3 regions of the Pantoea osteomyelitidis genome follow, and region 2 is predicted to be linked to each of the others. Evidence: riboswitches for the same ligand, from Rfam matches in the RefSeq annotation. Region 2 holds a riboswitch; each other region holds the start of a gene.

Region 1 (3,273 bases), on a different contig from region 2:
AAATCACGATGCCATCCGCCGACTGCGGCAGACCGATAGTAGCGTTGAACAGCAGAAAAAAGCCGGTGGCGAGCACGATACCGGGCATCGCCAGAATCAGCATGCCGCTCATTTCCAGCATCTGCGCCGGCCAGCGCTGCTGTCGCAGACGCAGTTCGCGGCTGCTCCAGAGCAGCATCAGGGTCAACACCACGCAGAGCAGCCCGGCGCCCAACGCAATGCGTAGCGAGGTCAGGGCCGCCAGCCAGAGCGCAGGCTGGCGCAGCGCGCCGCTCAGCCCGCCGTTCAGTCCGTCGACGATCACCGCCAGCAGCGGCGGCAACAGCAGTAGCAGCGCCAGCGCAATCAGCAGGCCATCGCTGAGACGGGAGAACCACGAGTCCTGCGGATCGCGCCAGCCCTGCATCACGCTGCTGCCTGTGGGAAGCGCATTGCTCAGCCGCTGGCTCAGCAGCGCCAGCGCCAGACAACAGCTGAGCTGGATCAACGCCAGCAGCGCGGCGCGCCCCGGATCGTAGTCGTAACTTAACGCCTGATAGATCGCCAGCTCGATAGTGGTGGCCTGCGGCCCGCCGCCCAATGACAGCACGGTGGCGAAACTGGCGAAGCAGAGCATAAAGATCAGCGCGCCCGCGGGCAGCAGCTGGCGTCGCAACCACGGCCACTCCAGCAGGCGAAAACGGTTCCAGCCACGCATACCGAGCTGCGCCGCCAGCTGACGCTGTTCGCCGGGTATGCTTTCCAGCGCCTGCAACAGCAGTCGGGTGGCAAGCGGCAGGTTAAAAAAGATGTGCGCCAGCAAAATGCCCTGCAGGCCATAGGGAGAAAAATGATAATCGATGCCGATCCAGCGGCAGAGCTGCGCCAGCCAGCCGACGCGGCCATAGACGGTCAGTATGCCAAACACCGCCACCAGCACCGGCAGCACCAGCGTCATGGCGCACAGGCGCAGCAGCAGCTGGCGACCGGGAAAGCGTCGTCGCCACAGCGCGCGCGCCAGCGCAATCGCCGGAATCACGGAAAAGAGCGCGGAGAGCAGCGCCTGCCAGAAAGAGAAGGCGATAACGTGATGCAGATAGCTATCAGTCAGCAGGCCGCGCCATGCAATCTGCGGCGCAGCCTGCCACAGCGCGCCAAAGGCCAGCAGCGCGACGCCGCACAGCAGCAGCGCGGCGAGCAGGCCCGGCAGCAGCCAGCGGGCGATCAGCGGCTGACGGCGCGTTGCCATGCGCTGATCCACTGTGCGCGATTGTCGGCAACCTGCTGCGGCGTATACTGCAACGCGGTCTGCGGCACGCTGAGCACGTCATAACCTTTTGGCAGATCGCTTTTGATCACCGGATACATCCAGTTGCCGCCGGGAATGGTCTGCTGGAAGGCCGGGGAAACCATGAACTGCATAAACTGCTGCGCCAGTTTCGGCTGCTTGCTGTTTGCCAGCCGTGCCGCCACTTCCACCTGCAAATAGTGGCCTTCACTAAAGTTCGCCGCCGCGTAGTTCTGTTTATTCTCTTCGATAATGTGATAAGCCGGAGAGGTGGTATAGCTCAGCACCAGATCGCCTTCGCCTTTCAGGAACAGGCCGTACGCTTCGCTCCAGCCTTTGGTGACGGTGACGGTTTTCTGCGCCAGCTTTTGCCAGGCCTCCGGCGCCTTATCGCCATAGACTTTTTGCATCCAGAGCAGCAGTCCTAATCCCGGCGTGCTGGTGCGCGGATCTTCATAAATAACTCGCCATTTTTCCGGGCTTTCCACCAGCTCTTTCAGGCTTTTCGGCGGGTTTTTTAGCTTGTTCTTGTCATAGACGAAAGCGAAATAGCCGTAGTCGAAGGGAATAAAGGTGCGGTTCTGCCAGCCGCCCGGCACGGTCAGCGACGAGGTATCGACCTCGCCGGGCGCGAACAGGCCGGTTGCCTGCGCCGCCTGCACCAGATTATTATCCAGGCCGAGCACCACGTCCGCTTTGCTGTTTTTCCCTTCCATACGCAGACGATTCAGCAGAGAAACGCCATCTTCCAGCGCCACATAGCGCAGCTCGCAGCCGCACTGCGCCTCAAAAGCTTTTTTTACTGCCGGACCGGGGCCCCAGTCGGCGGAAAAGGAGTCATAGGTGTAGACGGTTAACACCGGTTTGGCGGCCAGCGCCGGTGCGGATAACAGCAGCAGAACGGGCAATATTTTCTTCAACACTTTGCGCTCCTTGAGAGGAAGGATGATATGAGTCGCAAAGGATCTGAGCGGAGAGACATCTCAAATCCCTACGCCGGGGCTAACCGGATCAGGTTCGACGGGTATTTCTCAGCCCTTTATCGCAGCGATAAACAGCACCCCGTTGAGAACGGCTCATTCTAGTCATTTCCGTCGCCGGGTGAAAGGTTTACAGCGAACCCGACGGAATACGCCAACGGCGTTAACTTTACTGGCTTTTTCCTTTTGCCTGTGAAATCTTCTACCCTTTCCTTTCCCCTCCGTTTCATCCTGTAAGGGATTTCGGTATGAAATCGCTGTTAACACGACAACGCCGGTTTAACCCGGTCTATCTGGCCTTTATGGTCGTTTCCTTTATGATTGGCGTTGCCGGCGCCTTGCAGGCTCCTACGCTCAGCCTGTTTCTGACGCGCGAGGTGCAGGCAAGGCCTTTCTGGGTCGGGCTATTTTTCACCGTTAACGCTATCGCTGGTATTGTGGTCAGCCTGCTGGTGGCGAAGCGATCCGACAACCGCGGCGACCGGCGCATGCTGATTCTGTTCTGCTGCGGCATGGCGCTGATTAATGCGGTACTCTTCGCCTTTAATCGCCACTATCTGACGCTCATCACCCTGGGCGTGTTGCTGTCGGCGCTGGCCAGCGTCTCGATGCCGCAGATTTTTGCCCTGGCGCGTGAATATGCCGATCGTTCGGCGCGCGAAGTGGTGATGTTCAGCTCGGTGATGCGGGCGCAGCTGTCGCTCGCCTGGGTCATCGGCCCGCCGCTCTCCTTTGCTTTGGCGCTCAACTACGGTTTTGTCGTGATGTTTCTGGTGGCGGCGGCGCTGTTCCTGGTTTGTCTGATTCTGGTCTGGTTTACCCTGCCTTCGGTGCCGCGCATTGCGCAGTCACCGGAAGTGCTGCTGACGCAAATCAGCGGCTGGAAAGATCGCAACGTGCGTCTGCTGTTTATCGCCTCGGTGACGATGTGGACCTGCAACACCATGTATATCATCGACATGCCGCTCTGGATCAGCACCACGCTGGGCCTGCCTGAAAAGCTGGCGGGACTGCTGATGGGATCTG
Region 2 (3,273 bases):
ACTCATTGCGCCCCGGCGCGGCATAAGGCAACCGTATCTTCTATCAGCCTGCGCGCCACCGTGCCTGCGGGCGGCAGCATCGGCAAGGCGTCGTAGCGGAACCAGCCGGCATCCAGCAACTCTTTCTCATCATGCTTTAACTCGCCGCTCTCATACTCCGCCATAAACGCCATCATCAGCGAATGGGGAAACGGCCAGGGTTGCGACGTGACGTAACGGACGTTTTTTACCTTGATGTTGCTCTCTTCCATCACCTCACGCGCCACGGTTTGTTCGAGGGTTTCCCCGACCTCCACAAAGCCCGCCAGCACGGTATAGATGCTGTTGCGATGGCGCACATGGTTCGCCAGCAGGATTTCGTCGCCGCGGCGGATCGCGACGATAATGCAGGGCGCAATTTGCGGGTAGTAGCGTTCGTTGCAGTGGCTGCACAGGCAGACGAATTCCCGTTTGCCGGGATGCATCTCATGACCGCAGTAGCCGCACCAGCGATGGGCGCGATAAAACTCCGCCAGCTGCACGCCGCGTCCGGCCAGCTGAAACAGTCCCACATCCTGATCGATAAGCTGGCGCAGCGATGCCATATTCTCCGGCCGCGACGCGCAGACCAGCCAGACCGTCTCGCCCAGCCACTCGCCAATTATCCGACCTTCGCTGCCCGCCAGACCCCATTTTTCAGCTTTGCCGTGCGGTAATTCGCCATTCGGCAGCCAAAGTTTTTGTTCATGGCTGACAATCCACCATCCAGCGTCTACGCTTGAGATCTCACGTTGCATATAAATCGTCATCCTTAGCGTCGATAAGCACGCTGAAGTTCTGATGTTAAGTGTGTAGATCAACAACTATAACTCACATGGAGTCCAATATGTTTAACCAGTTAGACATCCTCACCGAGCGCGTAGGTGGCAGTAACGAACTGGTGGATTCATGGCTTAACGCTCGCCGCCAGCTGCTGGTGGCCTATTACAATATGGTTGGCATCAAGCCGAACAAAGATTCGTTAACCACGCTTGATGAGCAGGCGCTGGATAGCTTCTGTCACACCCTGGTGGATTACCTTTCAGCAGGTCATTTCAGTATTTATGAGCGCATCGTCAGCGAAATGAGCGGCGATAGCCCGATGACCGCTGCTGCCCAGATCTACCCGGCGCTGGAAAAAAATACTGAACGTCTGATGCAGCTCTATGACGGCTATCTGCAGCAGGCGATTAACGATGAGAACTGCGTTTCCTTCCAGCAGGCGCTGTCGGAAGTGGGCGAAGTGTTGGAAATTCGCTTTACGCTGGAAGACAAACTGATCCAGCTGGCATGGGATAACGCGCTGGTGCGCACCGAAGCGGCCAACGAAAGCGATATCGCCCGTCCGGCATAAGTTATCATTTTGTAAATCGCTTGTGATTCTTTAGCAGCCCTTTTATGCTAAACGGGCTTTGGCAAGTTTTCACTGCCAAAGCCCGTTTAGCTTTCAGGCGATCATGTTCGCCTGAAACACCTTTTTATTCATCTTGTCGGAGTGCCTTAGGGCTGAGACCGTTCATTCGGGATCCGCGGAACCTGATCAGGTTAGAACCTGCGAAGGGAACAAGAGTAAACATCATCAGTACGGCGTCGTGTGGTCTGCGCGCGCCGATCCTGTTACTCCTTCCGAACTCCGGACAAGCAACGTTCCCCTTTTAACTGGAAAATTGCTATGTCTACTACGTCAAAACCGAACCGTCGCGAGCAGCGCGCTCAGGCACAACAGTTTATCGATTCCCTGCAGGGCACCGCCTTTCCCAACTCAACGCGAATCTGGATTACCGGCAGCCGCGACGATATTCGCGTGCCGATGCGTGAAATCGCCCTGAGTCCTACGCTGACGGGCGGCAGCAAAGAAACACCGCATTATGAAGCCAACGAGCCGGTGCCGGTCTATGACACCGCTGGCGCCTATGGCGATCCGCAGGCGAGTATTGATGTGCATCGCGGCCTCGACAAGCTGCGCGCCGACTGGATAGCGGAGCGCAGCGACAGCGACGCGATCGAGCAGCTCAGCTCAGCCTATACCCAGCAGCGTCTTGCCGATGATGGTCTCGACCATCTGCGCTTTGAACATCTGCCGCGCCCGCGCAAAGCCAAAGCGGGCCAGTGCGTCACGCAGCTGCACTACGCGCGTCGCGGCATTGTTACCCCGGAGATGGAATTTATCGCCCTGCGTGAAAATATGGGGCGCGAGCGCATCCGTAGCGAGGTGTTGTTACAGCAGCATGCAGGCAACAGTTTTGGCGCGCATCTGCCAGAGAACATCACGCCGGAGTTTGTACGTCAGGAAGTCGCCGCCGGGCGCGCCATTATCCCCGCCAACATCAACCACCCGGAATCGGAACCGATGATTATCGGACGCAACTTTCTGGTGAAGGTCAACGCCAACATCGGCAACTCGGCGGTGACCTCTTCGATTGAAGAGGAGGTGGAAAAGCTGGTCTGGGCCACGCGCTGGGGCGCGGATACAGTGATGGATCTCTCCACCGGCCGCTACATCCACGAAACGCGCGAATGGATTCTGCGCAACAGCCCGGTGCCCATCGGCACGGTGCCGATCTATCAGGCGCTGGAGAAAGTAAATGGCGTGGCGGAAGATCTGAACTGGGAAATCTTTCGCGATACCCTGCTGGAGCAGGCGGAACAGGGGGTGGATTACTTCACGATCCACGCCGGAGTGCTGCTGCGCTACGTACCGATGACCGCCAAACGTCTGACCGGCATCGTTTCGCGCGGCGGCTCGATCATGGCGAAATGGTGCCTGTCACACCACAAAGAAAGCTTTCTCTATCAGCATTTCCGCGAAATCTGTGAAATCTGCGCCGCCTATGATGTCTCGCTGTCGCTGGGCGACGGCCTGCGTCCCGGCTCTATTCAGGATGCCAATGATGAAGCGCAGTTCGCCGAGTTGCACACGCTGGGCGAGCTCACCAAAATCGCCTGGGAGTATGATGTCCAGGTGATGATTGAAGGCCCCGGCCATGTGCCGATGCAGATGATCCGCCGCAATATGACCGAACAGCTGGAACACTGTCATGAAGCGCCGTTTTATACCCTCGGCCCGCTGACCACCGATATCGCCCCCGGCTACGATCATTTCACCTCTGGCATTGGCGCCGCGATGATCGGCTGGTTTGGCTGCGCCATGCTCTGCTACGTCACGCCAAAAGAGCACCTCGGCCTGCCGAACAAAGAGGATGTGAAGCAGGGTCTGATTACTTATAAAATCGCCGCCCATGCCGCCGATCTGGC
Region 3 (3,273 bases), on a different contig from region 2:
GGTAGAGAACATCAAGGCCACCATGGATCGCGTGCGCTTTCTGACCCTGAGTGAAGTCTCGCCGCCGGAAAGCCTGATTGAGCAGCATGAAGAGATCTATTCCGCGCTGGAGGCTCATGACGCTGACGCGGCCGAAGCCGCGATGCGTCGCCATTTGCAGGAGATGATTTTCTCGATTACGCCCATCGCCGAACGCAACAGCGAGTGGTTTGAGTAAAGCCGGGCCAGCCAGCACGCAACTCACGGGCCGTCGGCGGTGGCCCCTCTACCACCAGCGGTGAAAATGATGCACCGGCCCGATGCCTTTTCCCACTTCCAGGGTATCCGCCTGCGCCAGCGCTTCCTGCAACCAGGCTTTTGCCTCGGTGATGGTTTCCGCCCAGCCGTGATGGCGCGGTCGCAGCGCCGCCAGCGCCGCCGACAGTGAGCAACCGGTGCCGTGCGTATGGCGGGTGTTTACGCGCGGCGCGCTAAAGCGCTGCTCGCCCTGTGGCGTGACCAGCCAGTCCGGGCTTTCGCTGTCGCTGAGATGGCCGCCCTTCATCAGCACCGCCTGACAGCCCAGCGCCAGCAGCGCCCTTCCCTGTTCAAGCATCTCCGCCTCGGTTTGCGCCACAGAAGTTTCCAGCAGCGCGGCGGCTTCGGGTAAGTTGGGGGTAATCAGCGAAACCTGCGGCAGCAGACGCTCGCGTACGCTGGCCACCGCCTGGGTTGAAAGCAGTGCATCGCCGCTTTTCGCCACCATTACGGTATCAAGTACCACAAACGGAATCTCTGCGCGTTTCAGCTTTTCCGCTACTACCTCTACGATGGCGGTTTCCGACAGCATACCGATCTTGGCGCTGTCGATGCGCACATCATCCAGCACGGAATCGAGCTGTGCGCCGACAAAATCGGGTTCAATGCGATAAACCTGCTGTACGCCGCGGGTGTTTTGCGCCACCAGCGCAGTAATTACGCTGGCGCCGTAAGCGCCGAGGGCGGAAAAGGCTTTCAGATCGGCCTGGATGCCCGCGCCGCCGCTGGGATCGGTACCGGCAATCGTCAGTGCGTTAATGCGTTTCATCGCTCGGCCTCCGGCTCAAGAGTCCACAGCGCATCAAGAAAGGCGGGAACGAAGCTGCCTGGCCCGCTCGCGCGCTGCGTCGCCTGTTCGCCCGCCAGCGCCATGACGCGGCAGGCGCTGGCTACGTTAACCAGCCGATCGCCAGGCAGGCTGGTAAACGCCGCTACCACCGCGGAGAGCGCGCAGCCGGTGCCCACTACCCGCGTCATCAATGCGCTGCCGCCGGTGACGCGCAGGGTGCGCGCACCGTCGGTAACGTAATCGACCTCGCCCGTTACCGCCACGATGCTGTGATATTTTTGTGCCAGCTGCCGTGCCGCCGTCAGGGCCGCCTCTGCCTGGTGCAGGCTGTCGACGCCACGGCCGCCCTGCTCATGTTGCGCCAGCGCCAGAATTTCCGACGCGTTGCCCCGAATCGCTGCCGGTGCGGCATTGAGCAATTGCTGGCAGAAATCGCTGCGCAGCCTGAGCGCGCCCACGGCGACCGGATCGAGCGTCCAGGGGGTGTTGGCCGCAACGGCAGCCGTCACGGCAGTGTGCATGGCGTCGCGTCGCTCGTGCGTCAGGGTGCCGACGTTAATCAACAGCGCATCAGCGATGGCGCTAAACTGCGCGGCCTCTTCAGCATCAATCACCATTGCCGGTGAAGCCTGAAGTGCTAACAGTACATTGGCGGTAAAGGTTTGCACCACATCGTTGGTCATGCAGTGCACCAGCGGCGGCTGGCTGCGAAACAAGTGAAGGGACTGCGCGACATGCGCATCAGAAAGAGGATCAGGTTGATGTGTCATAAAACTCCCAACCGGCGATCAAGAAGGCGAATGCGGTCAGGCATCTGACTTCCCTACGCTGGCATTATCCAGATCAGGTAATACGGGTATTTCTCAGCCTTCACAAAGAAGGGCACCCCGAGTCATTGGTAAAAATTAGCTTACTTTTTGCCAGATTAGGGGAAGGAAGCTGTGGATGCAAGCTCGCCCTTCGGTTATCGCTTCGACCCGCCGAACCATCCCGAAAACACAAAAGATACCAACCGAAATTTAGCTTAAGACTGATATTTTTTGCCCTTATGGATATGTTTTGTACAATGCTGCCGGAAGGATAACCACAATAAGCAGAGGGAATTATGCTTAAAGGTATTGTGTTGTGCCAGGGGGACAAAACCACCTGCGGAGGCAAGATAATCGCTGGATCGGCGCACGGTGTCGCCTTCAATAAACCCCAGGCACAGGAAGGCGATCCTGTTACCTGTGGCAAAGACGGAAAGACATATAAAATTATCGGGGGGATCGCTTTTTATACATCTGGCTCCGAAAATAAACGCATTGCAGGATCGCTTGACAGCTACAGTTCATGTCCCTGTAAGGCTAAATTCTTACCCGCTAATTCATACCCTGTTTATATAAAAGAAGAACCCTCAGGACTCCCTCCTACAGATTTAGCGGCTGCGGCTGCTTTACCCGCCGCACTACTGACCCAAACGAAACCAGAACCCGCACAGCATGCACAGGCTGCGAAGAAAGAACGCCGGTCTGATAAGCGTGAGGGCATTGACGCAGGTTTTGCCGTAATCCCTTATGGTGGTACGACAGAAGCCTGGCAGCGGCTTCTGTTCACTGAAAACCCGCCGGCAGGAGCAAAAGAACTATTCGCCACGCTGAACGGTGCAGGCGAAAGATATAAAGCGGGTTCGATTATGCTTCTGGTTGATCCTGAAAAGCAGGACGACGCGCAGATCGCACATATGAAAGCTGCGAAAGCACGCGTTGATGCGGCGTTAGCCCCCCTCTCTATCAAACAAGCCAACTTTCTCTATAAGTACAAAGACACTATTGAGATGTTCGCTGCTGCTGCCACTACAGCAAATGACGTTGTTGGATATTCAGGGAAGGTAACCGAAGCCGTGAAGGGGTATTTCGAGAAGGTAGAAAAAATCCTTATCGAGATAGAGAAAACCTACAAAAATCAGTACATCACCAACGGCACTCTGATCGGAGAACAATTCTTTATCGAACGTCGACGTTTATTTGGCCAACTTGATAGCGTGCTGAAAATGTTCATGAAGCATCGTTTCATGTTCAACGAGTACACAGACCTGAAAAGCGCCCTTGGCCTGTCCAGCCGTTCAATCACCCATCGCTGGAATGAAACAGGCGTTAGCGATATTGAAGGGTATGCAACCCATATTGAGAAGCTGGCAAAATACG

Evidence for each region. A riboswitch is a leader RNA that binds a small molecule or an ion and turns the genes downstream of it on or off. The one in region 2 is predicted to bind thiamine pyrophosphate.
Region 1: linked by a shared signal. The riboswitch ahead of thiB (thiamine ABC transporter substrate binding subunit) and the one ahead of thiC (phosphomethylpyrimidine synthase ThiC) in region 2 are both predicted to bind thiamine pyrophosphate.
Region 3: linked by a shared signal. The riboswitch ahead of thiM (hydroxyethylthiazole kinase) and the one ahead of thiC (phosphomethylpyrimidine synthase ThiC) in region 2 are both predicted to bind thiamine pyrophosphate.

What each region holds. Positions count from the first base shown of each region.
Region 1 covers NZ_JBGFSN010000003.1:395,414-398,686, forward strand. The annotation lists gene thiP (thiamine/thiamine pyrophosphate ABC transporter permease ThiP) at 1-1,228, opposite strand, end outside; gene thiB (thiamine ABC transporter substrate binding subunit) at 1,204-2,190, opposite strand; TPP riboswitch at 2,238-2,342, opposite strand; gene ABU178_RS04100 (sugar efflux transporter) at 2,496-3,273, shown strand, end outside.
Region 2 covers NZ_JBGFSN010000013.1:23,463-26,735, reverse strand. The annotation lists gene nudC (NAD(+) diphosphatase) at 3-776, opposite strand; gene rsd (sigma D regulator) at 866-1,372, shown strand; TPP riboswitch at 1,500-1,598, shown strand; gene thiC (phosphomethylpyrimidine synthase ThiC) at 1,691-3,273, shown strand, end outside.
Region 3 covers NZ_JBGFSN010000004.1:1,634,646-1,637,918, forward strand. The annotation lists gene ABU178_RS12760 (GntR family transcriptional regulator) at 1-217, shown strand, start outside; gene thiD (bifunctional hydroxymethylpyrimidine kinase/phosphomethylpyrimidine kinase) at 266-1,066, opposite strand; gene thiM (hydroxyethylthiazole kinase) at 1,063-1,857, opposite strand; TPP riboswitch at 1,891-1,987, opposite strand; gene ABU178_RS12775 (PAAR domain-containing protein) at 2,193-3,273, shown strand, end outside.